Regions from separate parts of the Shewanella sp. 4t3-1-2LB genome, predicted to be linked through region 2. Evidence: predicted binding sites of a transcription regulator. Region 2 holds the regulator's gene; each other region holds the start of a gene.
What was found. The regulator MetJ, encoded in region 2, represses methionine synthesis genes. The targets are predictions, from matches to a motif close to TAGACGTCTAGACGTCTA.

Region 1 (8,077 bases), on a different contig from region 2:
CCAGTTCCCCGCTTCATAGCCTGCCACGCTGACGTTCGAACCATCCAGCAAACATTGGGCACCTTCAGCTTTACCCTGTGCTATCAGTTGCAGAACTCTTTGTTTAGCCTGTGGACTGATAAGCGGTCCGAATCCCGCCTCCGAGTCATTCCAAAGCCCCGGCCGCACTTTCGCCATAGCATCTCGTAATTCAGGTAACCAGGCTTTTGCATCACCAACAAACACGGCCACCGAAATTGCCATACAGCGCTGACCGGCGGCACCAACAGAAGCGCCGACCAATTGATTAATCACTTGCTGTTTATTGGCGTCCGGCATGATCACACAATGATTTTTGGCACCAGCAAATGCCTGTACCCGCTTCAGATGCTGAGTACCGGTCTGGTAGACATGACGCCCAACCGCAACCGAACCAACAAAGGAGATCGCCTTTATCTGTGGATGACACAGCAAGGCATCAACCACTTCACGGTCGCCATGCAACAGTTGCAGCACGCCTTTCGGTGCTCCCGCTTGCTCAAACAGTTCGGCCAACCGCTGCGCGGTCATTGGGTCTTGCTCCGACGGCTTCAAAATAAAGGTATTGCCACAGGCAATCGCCAATGGAAACATCCATAACGGGATCATCGCCGGGAAGTTAAAAGGGGTGATACCCGTGCAGACGCCTAAAGGCTGGATCATGCTGTAGGTATCAATCCCGCTTGCCACGTTTTCGACTGTTTCTCCCATCAACAAAGAGGGAATATTGCATGCGTGTTCTACCACTTCGATGCCGCGCCAAACATCGCCGCGCGCGTCCGCAAAAGTTTTGCCAGTTTCTTTCGCAAGAATGGTTGCCAATTCGTCATGATGCTGCTTGAGCAGGTGCTGGTAACGCAGCATCAGCCGCGCCCGCTCTGGAACAGCAACCTTGCGCCACTCTTTAAACGCTTGGGCAGCGCTGCTGATCGCCTGTTCTATCTCTGCGGCGGTGGCACAATTTATCTGCGCAATTTGTTGATTATCAGCCGGGTTGGTCACGCTGATACTGCGAGAGCCGTGGCCGGCAGTGAATTCACCGGCAATAAAATGTTTTATAAGCGTTGTCATAAGAGATGAGTCCTGTTGAAAGTGCCGTGTTATACCTCAACGGCAATAGCAGTCGCTTCACCGCCACCAATGCACAAAGTGGCAATACCGCGTTTGAGACCACGTTGTTTCAGCGCATGGATAAGCGTGACTAAAATGCGTGCCCCAGAGCAGCCGATAGGATGACCAAGAGCACAGGCACCACCGTTCACATTCACTTTCTCCGGGTCTAGACGCATCTCGTTGATGGCTAGCATGGTCACCATAGCAAACGCTTCATTGATTTCGAGCAGATCGACATCGGCAGTGGTCCAGTTGAGTTTTTGCAGCAGTTTTTCAACTGCACCAATAGGTGCTGTGGTAAACAGGGCTGGAGCCTGGGCATGGCTGCTGTGGCCTTTGATAGTGGCCAATACCGGTAAATCCAGTGATTGTGCCAAGGAACGACGCATCAGCATCAAAGCGGCTGCGCCATCTGAAATGGAACTGGAATTAGCTGCAGTGATAGTGCCATCTTGCGCAAATGCAGGTTTTAATGTCGGAATTTTTTCTGGTTTCGCGTTGCCCGGCTGTTCATCAGTATCTATCTGATAATCTCCGCGCCGATCATTGACCGTTACTGCTACGATTTCAGCGGCAAAAGCGCCTTCGGCAATCGCGGCCTTTGCCCGCGTTAGCGATGTCAGCGCCCACGCATCCATATCAGCGCGACACAGCCCAAATTCGTCTGCTGTTTTTTGCGCAAAACTGCCCATGGATGCACCGGTATAGGCATCTTCCAGGCCATCAATAAACATATGATCCACCAGCCGACCATGCCCCATGCGCTGTCCGGTACGTGCTTTATCCAGCATATAAGGCGCTCGGCTCATGCTTTCCATACCGCCAGCAATAACGACCTCAGCCGTTTCAGCGCGAAGCATATCGTGCGCTAGCATTACCGACTTCATCCCAGAACCACAGACTTTATTCAGTGTGGTAGCCCCCACCGACAGTGGTAGACCAGCCCCCAAGGCCGCCTGACGCGCAGGAGCCTGCCCGACCCCCGCTGGCAGCACACACCCCAGTAATACTTCACTAACGCGCTCTGCTGGCAACTGTGTACTGTGCAACAGTTCTCTAATCACAGTCGCGGCTAACTGTGGGGCGGGCACCGATGCCAAACTCCCCAAAAATCCGCCCATCGGTGTCCGCCGTGCGGCGACGATCACTACATCATCAGTGATTGTTACGCCCATCTTCGCCCCCTTGATAGTGATGGTCTTCTCCCCAAAAGAAGCCTTTATAGTTAAGCGATGATTGCAAGGATTACGTTTACGCGAACGTAAAGCAACTAGCCGTTGGTCTAATATTAGGTCATGCTGAAAAATTTGCGTGTCGAGAATAAAGGAATGGAAGGGATTAAAACTGGCGAGATAACTAAAAGGTGTCTAGGAGATTTAGCGGTGATTCACAAACCTTGAGCAAAAAAAAAGCCACCTAGGCGGTGGCTTGTATAGGTTTATGCGTTACGTTGTTCCCAAGGCGTTTTCGCGCTGAGATCGCTCAGATCATATGGTGTTAACTGATATACGTAGTAGTTAAGCCAATTACTGATAAGCAGATTCCCATGACCAAACCAACGGGCTATCGGCTCAGCATTGGGATCGTCATTACGAAAGTAATTCTTCGGGATCTGCGGTGCAATACCCGCAGCAAGATCCCTAAAATACTCATCCCGTAAGGTACCTTTGCGGTATTCCGGGTGACCGATGACAAACAGATTGCGGTGATCCTTACTTATGACCAGATAAGCGCCAGCCTCTGCCGATTCCGCCAAGACTGACAACTGTGGATGTGCTTTCAGTTCTGTAATATTCATTTGCGCATAACGGGAATGAGGCGCATAAAATACATCGTCAAATCCACGCAGCAAAGGGATATGGGCCTTCACACGGGTATGCTCGAACACACCGGAGCATTTGATATTAAGGATCTCCCGCTTTAACCCGTACAGATGAAACAGGCCAGCATGGGCCGCCCAACACAAAAACAGCACTGAGGTAACATGGGTTTGCGACCAATCAATAACTTCTTTGATGTGATCCCAATAGGTGACCTCTTCAAAATCCAGCTTACCCAGTGGCGCTCCGGTGATGATCAAGCCATCAAAGTTACGCTCTTTAATCTCTTCAAAATCCCGGTAGAAAGTATTGAGATGATCCATAGGAGTATGCTTGGATTCTTTGTCGTGGATCCGCAGTAAATCAATATCCACCTGTAATGGTGTATTACTTAAAAGCCGCAATAACTGCGTTTCGGTTTCAATCTTATTGGGCATCAGATTGAGGATCAGCACTTTCATCGGCCGAATGTCCTGCATTGCGGCCCGGCTCTCAGACATCACAAAGATATTCTCAGATTCAAGCACATCGGCTGCAGGCAAATTATCAGGAATTCTTACGGGCATCATCCGCCTCTTGGTGTTTATTGGAGATTACATGACTCTCCGGTTATTGCAGGCCTGTGGTCAGCCATCAGTCGAAGGGCTTATTAACACGGAGAGATAATCACAATCATACATAAAGACTTCTAGATGTCTATACTTCCACTGTTAATTCTTGAGAAGGCGCGACTATCTCCCTATTATAAGACCCATCTTCCGCAGTAGAGTGCCATTATGTCTAAAACCTCCGCCATTATTGTCGGTGCCAGTTCAATGTTGAGTAAGGAGATTGCAAGGCAATTATCCGCCCAAGGCATTGAGTTGGCATTGCTGGCGCACGACGCTGATACCATCCGCGAATTTGCCACTGAATTACCATCTGCGGCTAACGTTTACCAACTATCAATTGAAGATCCGCAGCAACTCATTCCGCAACTGGAGCAAGTCTGGCAAGAAATGGATGGGGTACGATTAGTATTGGTTAATACTGGACTTAACTCTTATCACCCTGATTTGCCTTGGACGCTGGAACAGGAAATTATAGAAGTCGATGTGCGTGGCTTTGCCGCCATTTGCAATACTGCCTTTCGCTTATTTCGCGAGCAAGGGGTCGGCCAAATAGCCGCAATTAACTCTATTGCGGGTTTGCGCGGTGGACCCAGTGTGGCATTTCACGCCGCCAAGGCCTTTGCGCAAAATTACCTAGAAGGGCTGTCTATGCATGCGCAACGGCTGAAGTTACCCATCACTATTACCGATATCCAACTGGGACTGCTGGATAAGGCGGCACTACAGCACAGTCGTATTTGGTTATCGCCTGTAGATGAGGTGGCACGCCAGGTCGTTGATGCTTTGTTGAAAGGGAAACGCCGAGTGTACGTCACCAAGCGTTGGCGTCTGGTTGCTTGGCTGACCCTGTTACTGCCTGAATATATTTACAACACTCGTCACTGGAAAAAGAAAAAAGCGAAAGAACCCACTGCCATTGAATAACAACTTATAAGACATAAAAAAGGCGCTAAATGCGCCTTTTTTATTCGCCCCCAACAGGCTATTAGAATACGTAACCAACACTGACCATATAAACCCATGGGTCGATGTCAGTATCAATAGTCACTGGGGCAACACTGCTATTGCCAACACCATAATGGTAATTGAAGCTCACATCAGTATTGATTTTGGCATACCATACAGAAGCGTTAACGAGGAAATTTTTGTTGATTTGATAGTCAATCCCTACCTGAGCGGCCAATCCCCAAGAATTTTCCAAGCTCAGATCTGACAATTTACCACCCAGATCATTAGTAAATTTACTATCAAAAAAGTTGGTATAGTTAACACCTACACCAACATATGGACGCAACTGAGATTCGGCAGTCCCAAAATAGTACTGTGCAACCAAGGTTGGCGGCAGGTGTTTGGTTTCCGCAATTTTAGTGCCGGCCAATTTCACATCATGTGAAAACGGGGTTGCCGCCAACAGTTCGATCCCGAAGTTGTCGGTCAACATATATCCGAAATTTAACCCCAACTGAGTGTTGTTGTTAATGTCAAACTCTCCAAGATTTCCCAAATCTGGAGTTACCACATTATCACTTGATTCGTTTGGAGCTACCACCACGGCACCAGCTCGAACAATAATGTCCCCAGCTTGATGAGCCATTGCCGGTGCAGCAGCAGAAAACAGTGCAGCAACTATCAATCCTGACAGGATATTCTTTTTCATTTACTCACTCCATAGCGACTTGATACCGCATCAATTTTCGTGATTTTTATAACAACCGCACCTACCCTGCCACCACTCTAACCATCAAACATTGACTTAAATCAACTTTTTAATCACGTTGATACATCTAGCGACATGATTGAATAATTGATCACATAATCAATAAGATACATATTTTTTGCAGGTTTAAAAATGTGCGGTAGTTAACTTTTAGACAGTGAAAACGGCGACATTTTAAACTGCATAAAATGACGCTAAATAATCGAAATCTGATGATTTCAACTTTTGAAGAAAAGTAGTTTTTTAGACAATTATTCTAATAACAACCTATTTTTCGAAATAATATAAAATCATAGCCATAATTAGAAAAGGCAGTATTTATCCACAAAAAGTCGATAAATCACGCCAAAATTTATCTCAGAAAACCGAGTAGCAAAAGACCGTCACTAACCTTATAGGAAACGTTCGCGACGCACCTAAAAATGCTTGTTAACTTGCGGCATATACTCCTATGGGGCAATCAGATAGCGCATTATCCAATCACGTATCCACAACACTTCGCACTTTTCTCACCCCACAAAAAGCCCCTGATCAACATAGCATCAGGGGCTTTTTCCCGAGGTCAGCAGTGCTTACTTATCCGCGTCTTCTCTATCCATGTTCTCTGTATTTTCCAACCAGAGCGCATTGATGATACCGAAGGAACAAGCCAGCAGCAGACCTAATACCCAAGTGAAATACCACATACCTGCTGCTCCTTAGTAAAGTGAAGTACTGTTGGATTCAATATGCTGGCGACCGATACGTCCGTACATCTTGTAGTAGGTATACAGTGTGTATGCCAGTACAGTGGGTACAAAGATGATGGCAACCCAGGTCATGACGGTAAGTGTCAGATGGCTAGCGGTGGCATCCCACATGGTCAGACTGACGTTTGGATCCAGTGAAGAAGGCATCACAAACGGGAACATAGAGACACCACAAGTCATAATGACGCCCGCAATAGTCAGCGAACTAAACAGGAAAGCCCATCCTGAACGCCCCATCCGACTGGTAACAATGACCAGCAGCGGTGATACCAGACCTAGCACAGGGAAGATAACGGTCAACGGATACTTGCTGTAATTTACCAGCCAAGCACCAGCCTCAATAGCAACCTGTTTATTGGTAGGATCTGAGGCCGCGTGAGCATCCAGGGCAGACTTAATCACATAACCATCAATACCATAAGCCAACCAGACACCGGCCACAGCAAACAGCACCACAACAGCTAATGACAGGATCTGAGCAGCACCAGCCACACGGTTGCGCAATTCACCTTCCGTCTTCATCTGTAACCAACAAGCGCCTTGGTTCATGAACATGGCAGCACTGATCAAACCAGCCAGTAATCCATACGGATTTAACAGGTACAGCAGGTTGAGGATCCAGTTGCTATCACTTGTTCCGTAGTAGGGGCGCAGATATTCGTCGAAGTGGAACGGCACGCCTTGCAGTAAATTACCAAAGGCCACACCAATGACCAGGGGCGGAACAAAACCACCGACAAACAAGCACCAATCCCAGGTCTTACGCCATTTTGGATTCTCAATCTTAGAACGATAGTCAAACCCTACCGGACGCAGCCACAATGCCGCTAACACCAAGATCATTGCCACATAGAACCCGGAGAAAGAAACTGCGTATACAGTTGGCCAAGAGGCAAACAATGCACCACCGGCAGTGATAAGCCATACCTGGTTACCATCCCAGTGCGGTGCTACGGAGTTAATCATCACGCGGCGCTCGGTGTCATCCTTACCAATAAAGGGCAATAACGCACCAACACCCATGTCAAAACCGTCTGTTACCGCGAAACCAATCAGCAGTACACCAACCAGTGCCCACCAGATAAATCTCAATATTTCGTAATCAAACATGGTCTAATCCCTCTGCTCAGGCTTCCAATTTTTCAAAGTGATAACGGCCTGTCTTCAGACTGCTGGGGCCACGACGTGCAAATTTGATCATCAGATACAGCTCGATAACCAGCAACACGGTGTAGATCAAGGTTGCAGTAATGATACTGAACCAAAGATCACCAACACTCAGGGTTGATGCAGACATATAAGTTGGCAGTACTTCAGAGATAGTCCAAGGTTGACGACCATATTCAGCCACAAACCAACCACACTCAATAGCAATCCACGGCAGTGGTAAGCTGTATAAGGCAGCTTTGAGTACCCAGGGCTTTTCTTCAATCTGATGACGAGTGCTCTGCCAGAAGGCGGCAGCAAATACCAGCAACATCAAGAAGCCGAGTGCGACCATGACACGGAAGCTGTAGAACAGCGGTGCCACATTAGGAATAGAATCCTTAGCCGCTTGTTTCACCATCTCATCAGTAGCGTCGACAATTTTCTCAGTGTAAGGTTTCAACAACAGCCCATATCCCAGATCCACTTTCTTCTCTTCAAATGCAGCCTTGTCGGCAGCATCAACGACAATACTCGGATCTTTCTTAGCTGTGCGCAGTTTTTCCAGCAATGCATAAGCTTGCATACCATTACGGATGCGCGCTTCATGCTCTTTTACCAGATCGTGGATACCGGTCACTTGTTCATCGATAGAACGGGTGGCAATGATACCCATAGCGTAAGGAATTTTGATAGCGAAGTCGGTTTCCATCTCATTCTGGTTCGGGTAACCGAATACGGTGAATGATGCTGGCGCCGGTTCAGTATGCCATTCAGCTTCTACTGCAGCCAACTTAACACGCTGTACTTCACCCATGCGGTAACCGGATTCATCACCCAGCACAATTACCGACAGAATGGATGCCATGCCAAAGCTGGCAGCAACCGCGAATGAACGACGGG
Region 2 (8,077 bases):
TGACACAGGTTTTAACCTGGATGTTGGGGTCGCACTGCAACCCATGCCGGGGCTGACCGTGGGGCTCAGTGGCCGCAACTTGGTGAAGCAAGACATGCAGACCATGGTTTCCGAAGGCCAGCAATTAACCTACCAAATCAAACCCATGGTAACTGCTGGTATCGCTTATGAATGGCGGACAGTGATGTTAACCAGCGATATCGACTTGACGGAAAACAACAAGTTTGCCGAGCTGGAAGGGCCGAAATATTGGCGTGTCGGTGGTGAAGTGAAAGCCACTGACTGGCTAGCGTTGCGACTTGGTTATCGCCAGGATCTCAACGATGTCACCACCGATATCTATTCAGTGGGAACGGGTATCGCTATTGGCAAGTTCTTTAGATTAGATTTGACTGGGATGTTTGGCAGCGATAACGCTATCGGCGGCGCGTTACAGACCTCGTATCACTTCTAGGTGAAACAACAAGGGCGTTGTCAGGATAGCAACGCCCACAAGGATTTGAGTGCTAGCAATAATGCGCTGGCGCCACACAGCGCTAATGTCAGCAAGCGGGTGCGGCGTTTATCTACTCGGGGTAACAAGATGCCTGAGGCGAGAAATCCCAGCACTACCGCCGGTAATAACAGCACAGATAACAACAAATCGCGCCAACTGACCATACCGGACAGCGCCAAAATCAGCAGACTGATACAGGTGCTCACCATAAAAAATGCCGACAACGCCGCACGGAATTTACCGGCTTCGCGCCCCGTGAGCAGCAATGCCATCGGCGGGCCACCGATACCTGCTACCGTCCCGAATATGCCCGAAAAGGCACCTGCAATAAACAGGTTGCGACGGGTGACGGCGACGCTGAATTTCTTCAAGCTCATCACTACTGCCGCGCCAACAATGGCCGCAATAATCAAGCCCAGCACCGCGCGCGGCGCCAATAGCAACGTAACCCCCAACAAGCTGCCGGGAATCCGTCCGGCCAATGCGTATTGCAATCCGCCCAGTTCCAGATTGCCGCGCTCGCGCAGCAGTGTTAGCAACGCAATGGAAAAGCTCAGAATAATCACCGGTACTGGCACCAGTTCCGGGTCAACAATATAAAGTAGCGGGGTAGAAACGACCGCTAGACCGAAGCCTAACAGACTTTGCGTCACGGCACCGATAACAATAATCAGCGATGCCAGCAATAAGGTAACAGGATCGATCAACGACCACATAACAGCGAAGTAACGCCGGGAAACTCCCGGCTGTCAGTAAAATGAGAAAGGCTTGGGAAACGGCACATTTACTCCATTTCTTCCCATTCGATGCCCATATCTTCCATCATCTGCTTGGCTTCCGCCGGGATACTGTCGGGCTGATCTTTGGACAAGTCTTCATCGTTGGGTAACGGCTGGCCGGTGTAGGCATGCAGAAATGCTTCACACAGCAGCTCACTGTTAGTGGCATGACGCAGGTTGTTGACCTGGCGACGAGTGCGTTCATCCGTCAGCACTTTCAGTACTTTCAGCGGAATAGACACAGTGATTTTTTTTACTTGTTCGTTTTTCTTCCCGTGCTCAGCGTAGGGGCTGATGTATTCGCCATTCCATTCAGTCATGTTGCACCTGCTATGTCACTAATTCGCTGCCGATTTTAAACCCTTACACCCTACAGTCAAATCTCGGGTCGTAATACTGTATCACAAAAATGGAATTCTATACATTTGGACGTCTAAACGTCTTTATGCCTATTGACGCCAAGGGGGGAGTTGGTAGAATTTAGCCATCCAGACATCTTTATGGTGTTTCTTGTAAAGCATTTGAGGAGCCAAAAATGACAGCACGGAAAATGGCGACGATTGCCGTCCGTCAGGGGATTGAGTCCGATAGCCAGCATGGTGCTGTGGTTCCGCCCATCTATCTTTCAACCAACTACGCTTTTGATGGTCACACAACGCCAAGGCAGTTTGATTACAGCCGTTCCGGTAATCCCACTCGCAGTATTCTTGGTAATGCGATTGGTGAACTGGAACAGGGTTGTCCGGCAGTGATCACCACCAGTGGTATGGCGGCGGTGACGCTGGTGGTCAGCCTGCTTAGCCCCGAGGATCTGCTGGTGGTGCCACACGACTGCTATGGTGGATGTTATCGACTGTTTACCAATCTGGCGAAAAAGGGTCAATTTCAACTGGCAATAGTGGATCAAACCGATACCGCAGCGCTGCAACAGGCCATTGCCCGTAAGCCGAAGATGGTATGGATTGAAACGCCCTCGAATCCTTTGTTGCGAGTCATTGATATTGCCGCCATCGCCGCTGCTTGCCAAGCCGTTGGGGCGCTACTGGTGGCAGATAACACCTTTTTGTCGCCCGCGTTGCAGCAACCTTTGCTGCTCGGTGCCGATATCGTGGTGCACTCCACCACTAAATACCTCAACGGTCATAGTGACGTGGTCGGTGGCGCGGTGATCGCTAAAGAGCCTGCATTGGCGGAACAACTGCATTGGTGGTCGAACACGCTGGGATTGACCGGCGGCGCGTTTGACAGCTATCTGACATTGCGCGGTTTAAGAACATTGGCATTACGCATTGAGCAGCATCAGAGTAATGCCGCTAAAATCGTCGAGTTGTTGCAACACAGTGCCCAGGTACAGCAGGTATATTATCCCGGATTAGCAACACATCCCGGTCACGAAATCGCTGCCAGACAGCAGCAGGGCTTCGGTGCTATGGTCAGTTTTGAGCTGACGGGCGGTGAAGCGCAGGTAACGGCATTTCTCGGTGCGTTACGTTATTTTTCGGTCGCAGAAAGTCTCGGTGGTGTAGAAAGTTTGGTGGCAGTCCCTGCTACAATGACTCACCGCGCGATGGAGCCGGCCGCCCGTGCTGAAGCGGGCATTAAAGATACCCTGATTCGTTTGTCCGTTGGTATCGAAGATCCACAAGATCTGTTGGACGATATCGCTGCCGGTTTGGCAGCCGTTGCCGCCTGTTGAGTTGGGGAGCATTAATTGATGGCACGTAGTCACTTACATAAATTTGGTGGTAGTAGTCTTGCCGATCCTGACTGTTACCGGCGTGTGGCCCACATCCTGCTGACCCACGGGCGGCCTGATGATCTGATAGTGGTCTCTGCCGCAGGCAAAACCACCAACTTCCTGTACAAGTTGTTAGCGCTGCGTGAGCAAGGCCAACTGTGGCAGGAAGAGTTGCAGGTGCTGATGAACTATCAGCAAAACCTGATTGAGCAGCTATTGAGTAATTCTCAGGCGCGGCAGTTGCGGGAACGCTTAGCCAACGACCGGGCGACACTGATGAGCTTGCTGGCGCTGGATGGGCGTAGCGACTACCAATGCAATCAGGTAGTGGGCTTTGGTGAACGTTGGTCTGCCCGGCTGATGGCAGCGTTGCTGCGTGAATCTGGGGTGGCCGCCTGTAACGTTGATGCGCGCGGTCTGCTTATCGCTGATGAGGCGGCAGTACCCAAAATTCGGGTAGAAGAATCCCGTGCCAAAGTGCAACAGATGCTCAAGCAGCATCCCGATGAACGTTTGGTGATCACCGGTTTTATCTGCGCCAATCCGGCAGGTGAAATGTTGTTGCTGGGGCGTAACGGTTCTGACTTCAGTGCCACCTTGATTGCCAGTCTGGCCGATATTGACCGGGTCACTATCTGGACTGACGTAGAAGGGGTGTTTAACGCCGACCCCAACAAAATTCAGGACGCCAGATTACTGCAAAACATGTCATTGGCAGAGGCAGACCGCTTGGCACGGCTCGGTTCCCCGGTACTGCATTCCCGTACGCTGCAACCGCTGTATAACACGCAGGTGAGTCTGGCGGTGCGCTCCAGTTATGCGCCGCAAACCGATTTTACGCTGGTGGCACCGCAAAACGATGTTGCCAGCGCGCCAGTGGTGACCAGTCTTGATGAAGTGTTAACGGTCACCTTGCAATTGCAATCGCCGTGGGAAAACTTGCTAGAAGCGCTGGAACATGCCGGGTTACAACCTTTAGCGCATTGGTCAGTGGGTAAACAAAAGCATGAATTGGCCTATACGCTGGAGTCAGGTAAACAGTTGCTGGCGCTACTGCAGCAGTTAACCGAGGCATTAGGGATCAGCGACGTCGAAAGCCATCGCGGTTTTGGCTTGGTGGCTTTGGTGAGTGCCGCCGCCGCACAGTATCGGCGCAGTTTTGCTCGGCTGTTGAGCCGTGAAGCCCGGCTTTTGTATCAGGATGCGCTGAGTCTGGTAACCTTGGTGCCGCAGCAGCAGGTGGCCTTGCTGACGCAGAAAGTTCATCGTCGCTGTGCTGGCCCGCGTAAACGTATCGGTATTATTTTGCTGGGGGTTGGCAATATCGGTGAAGCCTGGGTCACGCTGTATGGCAAATCCGCGCAGCAGCTTAATCGCCAGTTGGAAGCTGAGGTAGTGTTGGTGGGGTTGGCGAGTTCCAGCAAGGCGCTGTTTTGCAATGCAGGTATTGCGGTGACTGACTGGCAGACACGCTTCGAGGCCGAAGCCACGCCGTGGCAATACGAGCATCTGTTTGAACAAGCGGATGCGCTGGCGTGTGATGAACTGATCGCGCTCGACATCAGCGCCAGTGCCAGCCTGACCTTGCAATATCCCGAGTTTTTTGCCCATGGTATCCATATGGTCAGTGCCAACAAACTGGCCGGTTCTGGGCCGTTGGCGTTTTATCGTGAATTGAAACAGATGTTGGGAAACCGCCGTTTGTTCTGGCGCTACAATGCCAGTTGCGGCGCTGGCTTGCCGGTGCAGCATGCGCTCAATGATCTGCATAATAGTGGCGATCAGGTGCAGGCCGTGGGGGGGATTTTTTCCGGCACACTGTGCTGGCTGTTTGAAAACTATGACGGCATTCGGCCATTCTCGGAACTGGTGCTGGAAGCCAAAGCGCTGGGTATTACCGAACCGGACCCACGCGATGATCTTTCCGGCCGCGATATGCAGCGTAAGCTGTTAATTTTGGCTCGGGAAATCGGCTTGGAACTGGAGCTGGATGATATTCGCCTCAGCTCACTGGTGCCCGCACATCTGGCAGAGATTTCAATCGATGAGTTCCTGCAACGCTTGCCGGAGCTGGATGGTGAACTGGCACAACAGTATGCAGCGGCTAATGAGCAGGGCAAAGTGCTGCGTTATGTGGCGGCATTGGAGCGCACCGAGCAAGGTGTGAATGCTGAAGTGGCGCTGCAATGGGTGGAACCGAGTCATCCCTACGCTAACTTGACGCCCGGTGATAACGTGTTTGTTATCCGCAGTGCCTTTTATCAGGGCAACCCGCTGATCATTCGCGGCCCAGGCGCTGGCCGTGAAGTCACCGCCGCGGCAGTGCAGTCAGATCTTGTGCAGATCTGCCGCGATCTATTAGAAGATTAAATGCGGCACCGATATGCCAATTCTGCTCTAAATAATAAGGCTCCTGCGGGAGCCTTATTATTTAGTGGCGTATGCGGTTGTGTAGCTGAGGAATAACCTAGCTGTCTTTGGGACATTTTCGAGTTAAAGCATTAACTCTAACTCGACATTTTCGGATAAAAATTTCTATGGGTTAACGCCGCACACAGGGGTGCGAAAAAGCTTGGCTAAAATTAGGAACGAAGTGACGCAGCCAAGCTTTTTGCGTCCCATCATTATTGCTTTGTTAGCTCTTGGCCGTAGAAAAGAGCCACATAATGTATAAACTCTTTTAAGTTCAGGTCAATAATACCCCAATCCCGCTCCTCTTTTTCCTGTGGCCACAAACGAGCGAGCTGTCTAATAGAGTTTGTTAGGCTTAACCAAATCATTGCATGTTGATGTGATATTTGAAATGCCACAGGAACTAGCTGCTCAAAAGTTGGCAAAATTTCGTCGGCGGCTTGAACGATAATTATGCACTTAGCTTCACCTAGTTTTTTATATGTTGATTCCTTCTCAAACCTATCAAGGTCGTTTAAATGCTCAGAAATAGGCTTGCAATGTATGACGTGCTTGCTCCAGTGGAACAGACCATCTATTAAGCCCTTATCATAAACTTCTAATACAAACGATATTGGCTGGCCTAACTTTTTCTTGAGTTCATTTTTAGTCTTGATCTCAGGTAGTAAAACAACCAAGACGTAAAAAATTGTACTCACAATATAACCAACAGAGAGATTGAATATAATTGAATTACCATTATCAAACTGAAGAAAAACATCGTGAAGCCAACCATCTCCCAAGGCTGACCAAACCGTCTCATCTGAAGATTTCACCAAAAGAAAGGCTGACATAGCAAGCAGAAGCCACACTGCATTTTTGACAAATAATTTCAATATGAAGCCTCCGAGAGAGCTAACGCCCGCAGCACGGGAAAAATTGAAGTGTACTGAACCTGAAAAAGTATCCCCCTGTTTGATCTTGTTGCTATGCAACTTTACGAAAACTAATATTCAAATACCTTGGCTTGATACCACTAAGAGGCTCTATCGTCTTGGCAAATGAATGTACTTTACAGTTGAACTCAATATTTCCTTCGAGTGATGTGTCGCTTTGCCCTGCGTACCTTGCAATTTGGTCTGCATGCCCATCGGGAATTGGGTCGTTAAGGTAGAGTGTAACAACTTCTCCTGGAGCAATTTTTTGCTTTTTCAAAATTGAAGTATTTATGTTCACCCCAGCACAATGGAATTTAAAACTTCCTCGATCTAACTCAATGTGAAACGGGGTCAAATTGATTAATTGAAGATACATTCTGAAAGACGCAACTTGTCCTAAATCAACTGCTACAGATTCATAGCGAGGACGAATATCTACGTATACAAGTTTTGCAAGTTTTTCCCGCGAATATCGCCAACGTACAATCCATGGGAAGACTTTGCATACCCAACTCCATATGCTTTTAACTGGAATAGTCTCAATAACCATAAATCAAACAGTCCTTATAGGGCATTACACCTCAATCATGAGCGACACCGCCGTGAGCAGAGAGCTCCCACTCATTAACTTGATTGCTACTTAATGAATACAACCCAAATATACTTTATTGAATCGCTACCGTTAAAGTAATGACTTTGTGGCCTGAAGAATGCTCCTCAGCATAGTACCGTAAACTTTATCTTTCTTTGATTGTGACCTCGATAGGTTTACCGCCCTCGAGCACACAATGCCCATTATATTTACCCGCAACACCTAACTTATTGGACGCCTCAAATTCGATATCCACTACATTTCGACCAGTTGCGTTGTAGGTAATGTTCTTGCTACCTAGCAGTAACGAAGGATTGTAAGTAGAGGAGTTGGTCACTTTACCTTTGAGTGCGTTACTACATACATCGATAGCGGCTCGATTTGCCAATGGGCTGGCTGGTTGCTTTGTAATACCCTGCTCTAGCTCATTCATCGACACCCAAATTCGACTTTTGTGTGAAGACTTGTCATGACAATCGATGTAGAAAGAGTTTTTACGTGAGGTCGATTTCGCCGCGTCGATCAGTAAGTAGCATTGCGCGTTAGTATTCATTAAATTTGCAGTATATTTCTTTATTAACTCCGCTTCACGCTTGTTCATGCCATAGATATCAGGCTTTTTGACAAATTGCCCAGACAATTCTTCAATCACTTCGTTTCGACTTTTGGGTTTGTTTCCACATGGAATAATTTCATCAAGTAGACGGTGACGAATTGACTTACCGTCATAGAACCAATTATTAGAAACTCCACTACCAGAGCTTACTGTACCATCCTCATGCATAATCTTGGTCACAGATTTCCCCGCAACCGTTACTGTTTTAAGCCCACAAGTGAGTGTTTCTGCAAAAGCATTGCTTGAAAGAAAGCACACGATCCAGAGTACTTGTTTGACGCTGAATATGTTGGTATTTGCCATGATAAATACCCTTTATTCTATGTTCATGATGGCTTTCCCTTAAAATCGTCACAATGACACTAGTCAATCTGTAGCATTACTAAAGTTTGGTCAAATGGACAAAGGTCGGATGATGCTAAGCTAGGTTCGAAACTCACTTTGGGGCATTCTTAATCTAAGATGCAGCGGCATTTGGGAAATGAACTACATCCCCAAAATTCGTGTCCTGCATTGCTGCCTGATTT
Region 3 (8,077 bases), on a different contig from region 2:
ATGGCGCAGCGCGAAGCGCACTTCCGGGCACTGTTTGATAATGCGGCTATCGGCATCGTGAATCTCGATGAACATGGCATGATTGTCGATTGCAATGACTGCTTCTGCCACTACATGACTAGCACCCCAGAAGTGCTCAAACGTAAACTTATCGGAGATTTGCTGCTACCGGAACAGCGGCAGGAGGCGATTGCGGCCTTTGAGTCGTTGGTCAATGGGCAGCAGCAGAGCATTGCGGGTGAATGGCGATTGTTGGATGCCAACGGCGACACAATGTGGGCAGCAGTCAATGCCACACTGCTGCAAAAACAACTGGATAGTGGCAATTCGGTGGTGTTGGCAGTGGCTAATATCACTGACTTGAAGCAACTGTCAGAAGAGCTACTCACTGCCAAAGACGCCGCAGATGCTGCCAGCCGGGCCAAGAGCGATTTTCTGGCAAATATGTCGCATGAGATCCGCACCCCAATGAACGCCATTATTGGCATGTCGCAACTGTGCCTACAGACCACGCTGGACAGTAAGCAGCGTGACTATGTTGAGAAAATTGAGCGGGCGTCGCGGTCGCTCCTGGGGATCATTAACGACATTCTCGATTTCTCCAAGATAGAAGCCGGGAAACTGCAAATGGAATCGCTGCCGTTCCAGTTGGATACCATTCTCGAAGATCTGGCCGATATGTTTGCGGTGCGGGCGTTAGATAAACAGTTGGAACTGTTGTTCTCGGTAGCGCCTAATGTGCCCACACAGTTAGAAGGGGACCCGTTACGGCTGAACCAGATCCTGATTAATCTCATCGGCAACGCCATCAAATTCACCGAGCAGGGTGAAGTGGAGCTGTCAATCAATCAGTTGCAGCAACAAGATGATGAAGTGGTGCTGCGTTTTGCCGTGCGGGATACCGGGATAGGCTTGACCCGCGAACAGCAGCAGAAACTGTTCCACTCCTTCAGTCAGGCCGACAGTTCCACTACCCGTAAATATGGCGGAACTGGCCTCGGACTGGCGATAAGTCGGCAGTTGGTGGAATTGATGGGCGGCGAAATTGGGGTAGAAAGCCTGCATGGCAACGGTAGCACCTTCTTTTTTACCGTAAGACTGAAAGTCTCTGACAGCAGCGGTATTAAGGTGGCGCAGGAGCTGGAAGGGATGCAACTGCTGGTGGTGGATGATAACGCTACCGCCCGCGATATTATGCGTACCACGCTGGAAAGCATGGGGTTTCATGTCGATACCGCACGTAGCGGGGCGGAAGCTTTAAAGAAATTTTCCGAGAAACGCTATGGCCTAGCGCTGGTGGATTGGAAAATGCCGGGAATGGATGGCATTGAAACCTCGCAGCAGCTGAGCAAGCTGGATAACAGTACGTTGATCATTATGATTTCGGCTCATGCTAGCAGTGATTTCATCGGCCAATTGTCTAGTTATGGCATCAGTGGTTATGTGGCGAAACCAGTGAGCGCCTCGAGATTGCTGGACAGCATCATGCTGGCATTGGGCAAGGGCGGCAGCTTGCCGGTGAAGCGTCGCCCCAGCACCCTCGACAGCAAGCTGTTACAGCAGTTGCGCGGCAAACGGGTACTGCTGGTTGAAGATAATGAAATGAATCAGGAAGTTGCCAGCGAATTTCTGGCTCAGGTTGGGATAGTCGTGACCTTGGCAGAAAACGGTCAGCAAGCGTTGCAGCAGTTGCAGCAACAACCCTTTGATTTGGTACTGATGGATTGTCAAATGCCCGTTATGGATGGCTATCAGGCAACCCGTGAACTGCGAAAAATTGATGGGTTACAGCAGCTTCCTGTGGTAGCTATGACCGCCAACGCCATGGCTGGCGACCGGGAAAAATGCTTGGCCGCAGGCATGAATGACCATATCTCCAAACCCATCGAAGTGAATTTGCTGTACAACGTACTGTTGCAGTATCTCGGCGATGGTTCGCCGTCAGGTGTTTCCGTGTCGGCTGGCGAAACCATAGTGATTGCTTGGCCGGAACATCCCTTATTGGATGTTGATCGTGGTCTACAGTTGGTCCAGAACTCGGAACGACTCTATCGTCGAATCTTTGAGCGTTTCAGTCAGGGGCAGGCACAGGTCGTTGATAAAATTCGTAAAGCGCTAGCGCATGATGACCAAGAAACGGCCGTGCGTTTGGCTCATACTCTTAAAGGCGTTGCCGGTAATCTGGTCTGCGAACCGCTGGTTTCGCTGGCTCGTACCCTAGAAGCGCAACTGCAGCAGCAACAGGATTGTGAGGAAACACTACAGCAGACAGAGGTGCTGGTGGATGAACTAGTCGAGGCCGTAGAGCGTTGGCAGCAGCTTGTTACCATTCCCGACTCCGATGTCGCAGAGCTACTCGCACCTGAGGTGTTGAAACAGGAATTGCAACAACTGCTATTGCTGCTGGAAGATGCCGATGCCGCCGCCGTTCCACAGCTGCAAAAACTTCGGGGGCGAGTGGATACACAACTTTGGCAGCAGTTACAGCAGGTCAACACCATGGTGGCCAATTATCGCTTTGACGAGGCGCAGACGCTGGTGCAGTCGTTGTTACAGCAGATGTAAGTCTATATTTTGAATCTGAGTTTTGCTGTTGAGCCCGACAAGCGCATAAGGGAGATATTGAAATGGAACAGGCAAGCATTTTAGTGGTGGACGACACGCCGGAAAACATCGATATTCTGGTGGGAATACTCGGCAGCGAATACAAGCTCAGAGTTGCCATCGATGGCCCTAAAGCGCTGACTGTGGCCAAACGTAATCCTCCAGATCTTATTTTGCTGGATGTGATGATGCCAGGTATGAACGGCTATGAAGTGTGCAGCGAGTTGAAAAAAGATCCACTCACGGCCCATATCCCGGTGATTTTTGTGACGGCATTGTCGGAAGCTGCCGATGAGACCCAGGGGTTTAAGCTTGGTGCCGTGGATTACATCACTAAGCCAGTCAGTGCGCCGATTGTGCAGGCGCGAGTGAAAAATCATCTGGCACTCTATGATCAAAAACGTTTACTGGAACAACAAGTGCGGGAACGTACCCATGAATTGCGTGAAACCCGGCTGGAGATTATTCGCCGTTTAGGACGTGCCGCAGAGTATAAAGATAACGAAACTGGCTTGCATGTTATCCGCATGAGCAATTATGCCCGGTTATTGGCCGTGCAGTTGGGGTTGCCGGAACGTTTTTGTGAACTGGTTTACAATGCTGCGCCCATGCATGACATTGGTAAAATCGGCATCCCTGATGCGGTGCTACGTAAACCGGGAAAGTTGGATGCAGAGGAGTGGGCGCTGATGCAGAGGCACGCTGAATTTGGCGCGGAAATTATTGGTGAACACCCAGATCCCTTACTGCAACTGTCGCGCAGTATTGCGCTGACGCATCACGAAAAATGGGACGGCAGTGGTTATCCTAAGGGACTGGCGGGCGAGGCTATCCCTATCGAAGGCCGGATTGTGGCCGTGGCGGATGTATTTGATGCACTGACATCGGTTCGACCTTACAAACAAGCGTGGAGCACTGCCGACGCGATGGCCTATATTGAAGAGCAGGCAGGTAAACATTTCGATCCTGAGCTGGTGCGCCAGTTTCTGCAGATTTTGCCGCAGGTCAATGACGTCCGTGAGCAATATCCAGAAACGGCTTTGCATAGCGAAGGTTGAGGCAGAGTGGTTCTTGCAAAGTGTGCATCTTGCAAACAACAAGGGCGTCATGTGACGCCCTTTACGTTGGTTACTCTTCCAGCGAGTAAGGTCTTGCTACCAGTGTTAGCTGGCTTTGCGGATCTTCGGCAATTCTGAACACGGCGTCATCGGCAGTATCATTTGGCAGCACGGCTGTCAGTAACAACTGGTCGTCAATCTGTACCGCTTCCAAAATAGTGCCCTGTGGCCGGAAACCCTCTTCTAGCGCTAGCTCCAGTGTGGATTCTGGAGTGACAGAAACGATTGCTTGTCCTTTCAGAATATACAGCGCCCGTTTGTTACCGCCACGGTATTTCATGCGCGCCACTGTTTCCTGTCCCATGTAGCAGCCTTTGGTAAAACTGATACCATTGAGCGCCTGCAAGTTGCACATTTGTGGTACAAATTGCGCCCGATGCACGGCTGATAATCCCGGATAGCCGGCCAGTATCTCCAACGCTTGCCAGGCACTGTGATGATACAGTGCCTGCGCTTGCACCAGCTCGGCTGCAATGGCTGTCGGTAACACTAACAGAAAACGCCCGTTATCATTCAGCACCACTCCCTGTTGCAATGGACATAATGGGTGGTCAGTGCTAAAGGCTGGGAAATGGCCTTTAATCCAAGATTCGGCGCCGTTTCCGGTAACACCGAGTACCGTCCACGCATCCGATACATCATCAAGTTCGGCTTTGCTAAATACCGCATATTTACGGAATTCTGGCAGGTCGCTGACAACGGTATCTTTAGGCATCAGCAGCATTAAGCTATCGGCTACTGCGAATAGACGGAAGGCAGCAAGCATCTTACCTTTAGGGTCGCAATGCGCGCCCCAGCACCAGTCGTTGGCTGTGAGGGCATTAACATCGGCGGTAATTTGTCCGTGAATAAAACTACGATTCTGTTCACCGGTCACCTGGATCAGGCCGAGATGAGACAGGGGAGAGATCAGCAGTTCCGGTAACTGGGTATCGGGTGCCCAGAAAAGTTGAGGAGCGGTGAGACTCATAGGATCATCCTGATATTAACAACAGCAAAAGTGCTTCGATTGTAACGGATCTGGCGTAAATAAACAGGGCGCCGAATGGTCGCCCCGTCAAAACATTCACTGATACCAAAACTCAGTACAGCAAGCGAGTGCGGATAGTCCCTTCGATGTTTTTCAGTTCTTCCAAGGCTTCTGCGGCCTGATCCGTGTGGACTTCCATCACCACATAACCGATGTCTGCCGTGGTTTGCAGGTATTGACCGCCGATGTTGATGCCTTTTTCGGAAAACGCCTGGTTGATCTTCAGCAATATGCCGGGACGGTTACGGTGGATATGCAACAGGCGTGAAGTGCCGTGTTGTTGTGGCAGCGATACTTCGGGGAAGTTTACGGCGGTTACTGTCGAACCGTTGTCGGAATATTTGGCGAGTTTCCCGGCCACTTCGATGCCAATATTTTCCTGGGCTTCTTCGGTGCTACCGCCAACGTGTGGTGTTAGGATGACATTGTCAAATCCACGCAGCGGACTCTGGAATTCGTCATCGTTAGACTTGGGCTCAATTGGGAACACATCAATTGCTGCCCCCGCTAAATGTTTGGATTCGAGCGCAGCCGCTAATGCGTCAATATCCACCACCGTGCCGCGGGAGGCGTTGATCAGGAAGCTGCCAGGCCGCATGGCTTCAATCTGTGCTGCACCAAACATCAGCTTGGTTTGTGGGGTTTCCGGTACGTGCAGACTGACCACATCCGCCTGCGCCAGCAGTTCGTTCATAAAGCGCAACTGGTGGGCATTGCCCAGCGGCAGTTTGTCTTCAATATCGTAGAACACCACGCGCATCCCTAAGGTTTCTGCCAGAATGCCAAGCTGAGTGCCGATATGACCATAGCCGATGACGCCGAGGGTTTTGCCGCGAACTTCATAGCTGCCTTTCGCACTCTTGATCCAACCGCCTTTGTGCGCAGAGGCGTTCCGTTGTGGAATGCCGCGCATCAGCATGATAATTTCGCCAATCACCAATTCGGCAACACTGCGGGTATTGGAAAACGGAGCGTTGAACACCGGGATACCCAGCAACTCAGCGGCTTTAAGATCCACCTGGTTAGTGCCGATGCAGAAGCAACCGATACCCACCAGTTTTTCAGCCTGCTCCAGCACTTCCTTGGTGAGGTGGGTGCGAGAGCGGATACCGACAAAATGTGCATCCTTGATGGCTTCAGCCAATTCATCACCAGACAACGAGCCTTTGTGGTACTCAATATTGTTATAACCGGAATTTTTCAGCACATCTAGGGCTGACTGATGAACGCCTTCCAACAACAGGATCTTGATTTTATCCTTGTCCAGCGAGTGTTTCGCCATGATATCGGTACCCCTCAATTTATGAATCTGCTAGTGAACAAAGTGTAGTGTGTTAAGCTTCCCCAAGCTGTCAGCTCACGTTAGCACCTTTTTTTGCTGCTGTGGAGGTCTGGATGGCTAAAGTGTTTATTTTAGATCATGAACAATCTGCAAATTGGGGCCGATATTGAAGAATCCGCTGATTTGGCTGGCATTTTATGCTGTGGTACTGCTGTGGTCAGTATGGCAGCCGCATGATGGTTTTACCTGGTGGATGGAAGCGACACCCGCATTAATCGCGGTGCCGCTATTGTTATGGTGTCGGCGGGTATTTCCATTAACGCCTTTGCTGTCGCTGTTAATTCTGTTGCACTGTTGCGTGTTGTTTGTCGGCGCCCATTACACCTATGCCCAGGTACCGCTGTTTGACTGGTTGTCAGACTGGTTTGGTTGGGGCCGCAATAACTATGACAAATTAGGGCATTTTGCTCAGGGATTTATCCCGGCCATGATTGCGCGAGAAGTGTTGCTGCGCAAACAGGTGCTGCAACGCGGCGCTTGGTGCAGTTTTCTCTGTTGCTGTTTTGCCCTGGCACTTTCGGCATTTTATGAACTGGTGGAATGGTGGGTTGCGGTGCTGACCAACGATGGTGCTGAAGCATTTCTTGGGACCCAAGGTTATGTCTGGGATACCCAATCTGACATGTTATTCGCCTTGATTGGGGCTATCTGTGCGGTATTGACGTTGTCGGCGACGCATGACCGTCAATTAGCGAAATTGCTGATACCGCAGCGCTGAGGCGGCGATAAACTGGCGTGGGATATTATTATAAGGAAACGACACACTATGAGTATCTGGTTCAGAGAAGTCACGCTTGAGGATTGCGCCCGCCTAGATCTGGGGCAGGGCGGCAAAGGCAGCTTGATGCAGACCTTAGGCATCAAAGTTACTGAGATAGGTGACGATTATCTGGTGGCGACCATGCCCGCCACACCAGCGATTCACAACCCCATCGGTATGGTACACGGTGGTGCTAATGTGGTCCTAGCTGAAACTGTTGCCAGCTACGCGGCTAATTTTGCGGTGGATTTTGAACAGTATTACTGTGTCGGGCAGGAGATCAACGCTAACCATATCCGCGCGGCTCGCAATGGAGAACTCAAAGCGGTGGCTCGCCCCATTCATCTGGGAAAGCGCACTTCGGTATGGGATATCCAAATTTACAATAGTGCGGGTGAACTGACTTGTGTGTCACGTATGACTGCCGCCGTTGTGCGCCGTCCTGACAGTAAACACGCGGGCTGACAGCCTCTATTTGTGTCCAATAAAAGCAGCTACGGCTGCTTTTATTGTTGTTGCGGGCATGTTCACTGAGCGTACTGCTAACCCCGCTTGCTATCCACTGTCTAGTGCAGAAGCAGTTTTATTATCAATTTAATTATTGGATTGTGATAATCACTTTTAATCGTTTTATTGATTTTCTTGCATCACCTACCATGCTCTTAACGTCTGATGCCTTAGCTCGCTGTTGCAGGAGGCCATATGGCCACAATCGTTGATTTGATCGAACTTTGGTTAAACCAGAAAAAATCGTAAGGAGCACAACATGACCCAGCATTATATTACCAGCCAGAACGGTGCCCCCGTTGCAGATGATCAGAATTCCCTGTCTGTCGGTGAGCGTGGCCCATTGTTATTACAAGATTTTCATCTGATTGAAAAATTAGCGCACTTTAACCGTGAGCGGATCCCAGAGCGGGTCGTGCATGCCAAAGGCACCGGTGTTTACGGCACTTTTACTCTGACCAACGATATCAGCCGTTACACCATTGCCGACCATTTCAACGGCGTGGGTAAGCAAACGGAAGTGTTTGTACGTTTTTCTACTGTGGGTGGTGAGATGGGCTCTGCTGATGCCGAGCGTGATCCCCGCGGTTTTGCCGTGCGCTTTTACACCAGCCGCGGTAATCACGATATCGTCGGCAATAACACCCCTACGTTTTTTCTACGGGATGGCATTAAATTCCCCGATTTTATTCATACGCAAAAGCGTAATCCGCACA

Region 1: the regulator MetJ is predicted to act here: its motif matches at 3,633-3,650, upstream of metA (homoserine O-succinyltransferase).
Region 3: the regulator MetJ is predicted to act here: its motif matches at 6,137-6,154, upstream of serA (phosphoglycerate dehydrogenase).

The regions. Positions count from the first base shown of each region.
Region 1 is NZ_JAFNJD010000044.1:30,751-38,827, forward strand. Features, by position in the region: gene J3L11_RS15075 (CoA-acylating methylmalonate-semialdehyde dehydrogenase) at 1-1,089, opposite strand, end outside; gene J3L11_RS15080 (acetyl-CoA C-acyltransferase) at 1,119-2,306, opposite strand; gene metA (homoserine O-succinyltransferase) at 2,570-3,517, opposite strand; gene J3L11_RS15090 (SDR family NAD(P)-dependent oxidoreductase) at 3,728-4,486, shown strand; gene ompW (outer membrane protein OmpW) at 4,548-5,219, opposite strand; gene cydX (cytochrome bd-I oxidase subunit CydX) at 5,852-5,965, opposite strand; gene cydB (cytochrome d ubiquinol oxidase subunit II) at 5,978-7,138, opposite strand; gene J3L11_RS15110 (cytochrome ubiquinol oxidase subunit I) at 7,155-8,077, opposite strand, start outside.
Region 2 is NZ_JAFNJD010000034.1:4,967-13,043, forward strand. Features, by position in the region: gene J3L11_RS12855 (conjugal transfer protein TraF) at 1-454, shown strand, start outside; gene J3L11_RS12860 (sulfite exporter TauE/SafE family protein) at 475-1,212, opposite strand; gene metJ (met regulon transcriptional regulator MetJ) at 1,281-1,595, opposite strand; gene metB (cystathionine gamma-synthase) at 1,811-2,971, shown strand; gene J3L11_RS12875 (bifunctional aspartate kinase/homoserine dehydrogenase II) at 2,990-5,383, shown strand; gene J3L11_RS12880 (hypothetical protein) at 5,638-6,300, opposite strand; gene J3L11_RS12885 (hypothetical protein) at 6,392-6,892, opposite strand; gene J3L11_RS12890 (hypothetical protein) at 7,080-7,853, opposite strand; gene J3L11_RS12895 (DUF2726 domain-containing protein) at 8,003-8,077, opposite strand, start outside.
Region 3 is NZ_JAFNJD010000018.1:49,083-57,159, reverse strand. Features, by position in the region: gene J3L11_RS08615 (response regulator) at 1-2,565, shown strand, start outside; gene J3L11_RS08610 (two-component system response regulator) at 2,628-3,662, shown strand; gene ygfZ (tRNA-modifying protein YgfZ) at 3,733-4,692, opposite strand; gene serA (phosphoglycerate dehydrogenase) at 4,805-6,034, opposite strand; gene J3L11_RS08595 (DUF2238 domain-containing protein) at 6,201-6,812, shown strand; gene J3L11_RS08590 (hotdog fold thioesterase) at 6,861-7,319, shown strand; gene katB (catalase KatB) at 7,621-8,077, shown strand, end outside.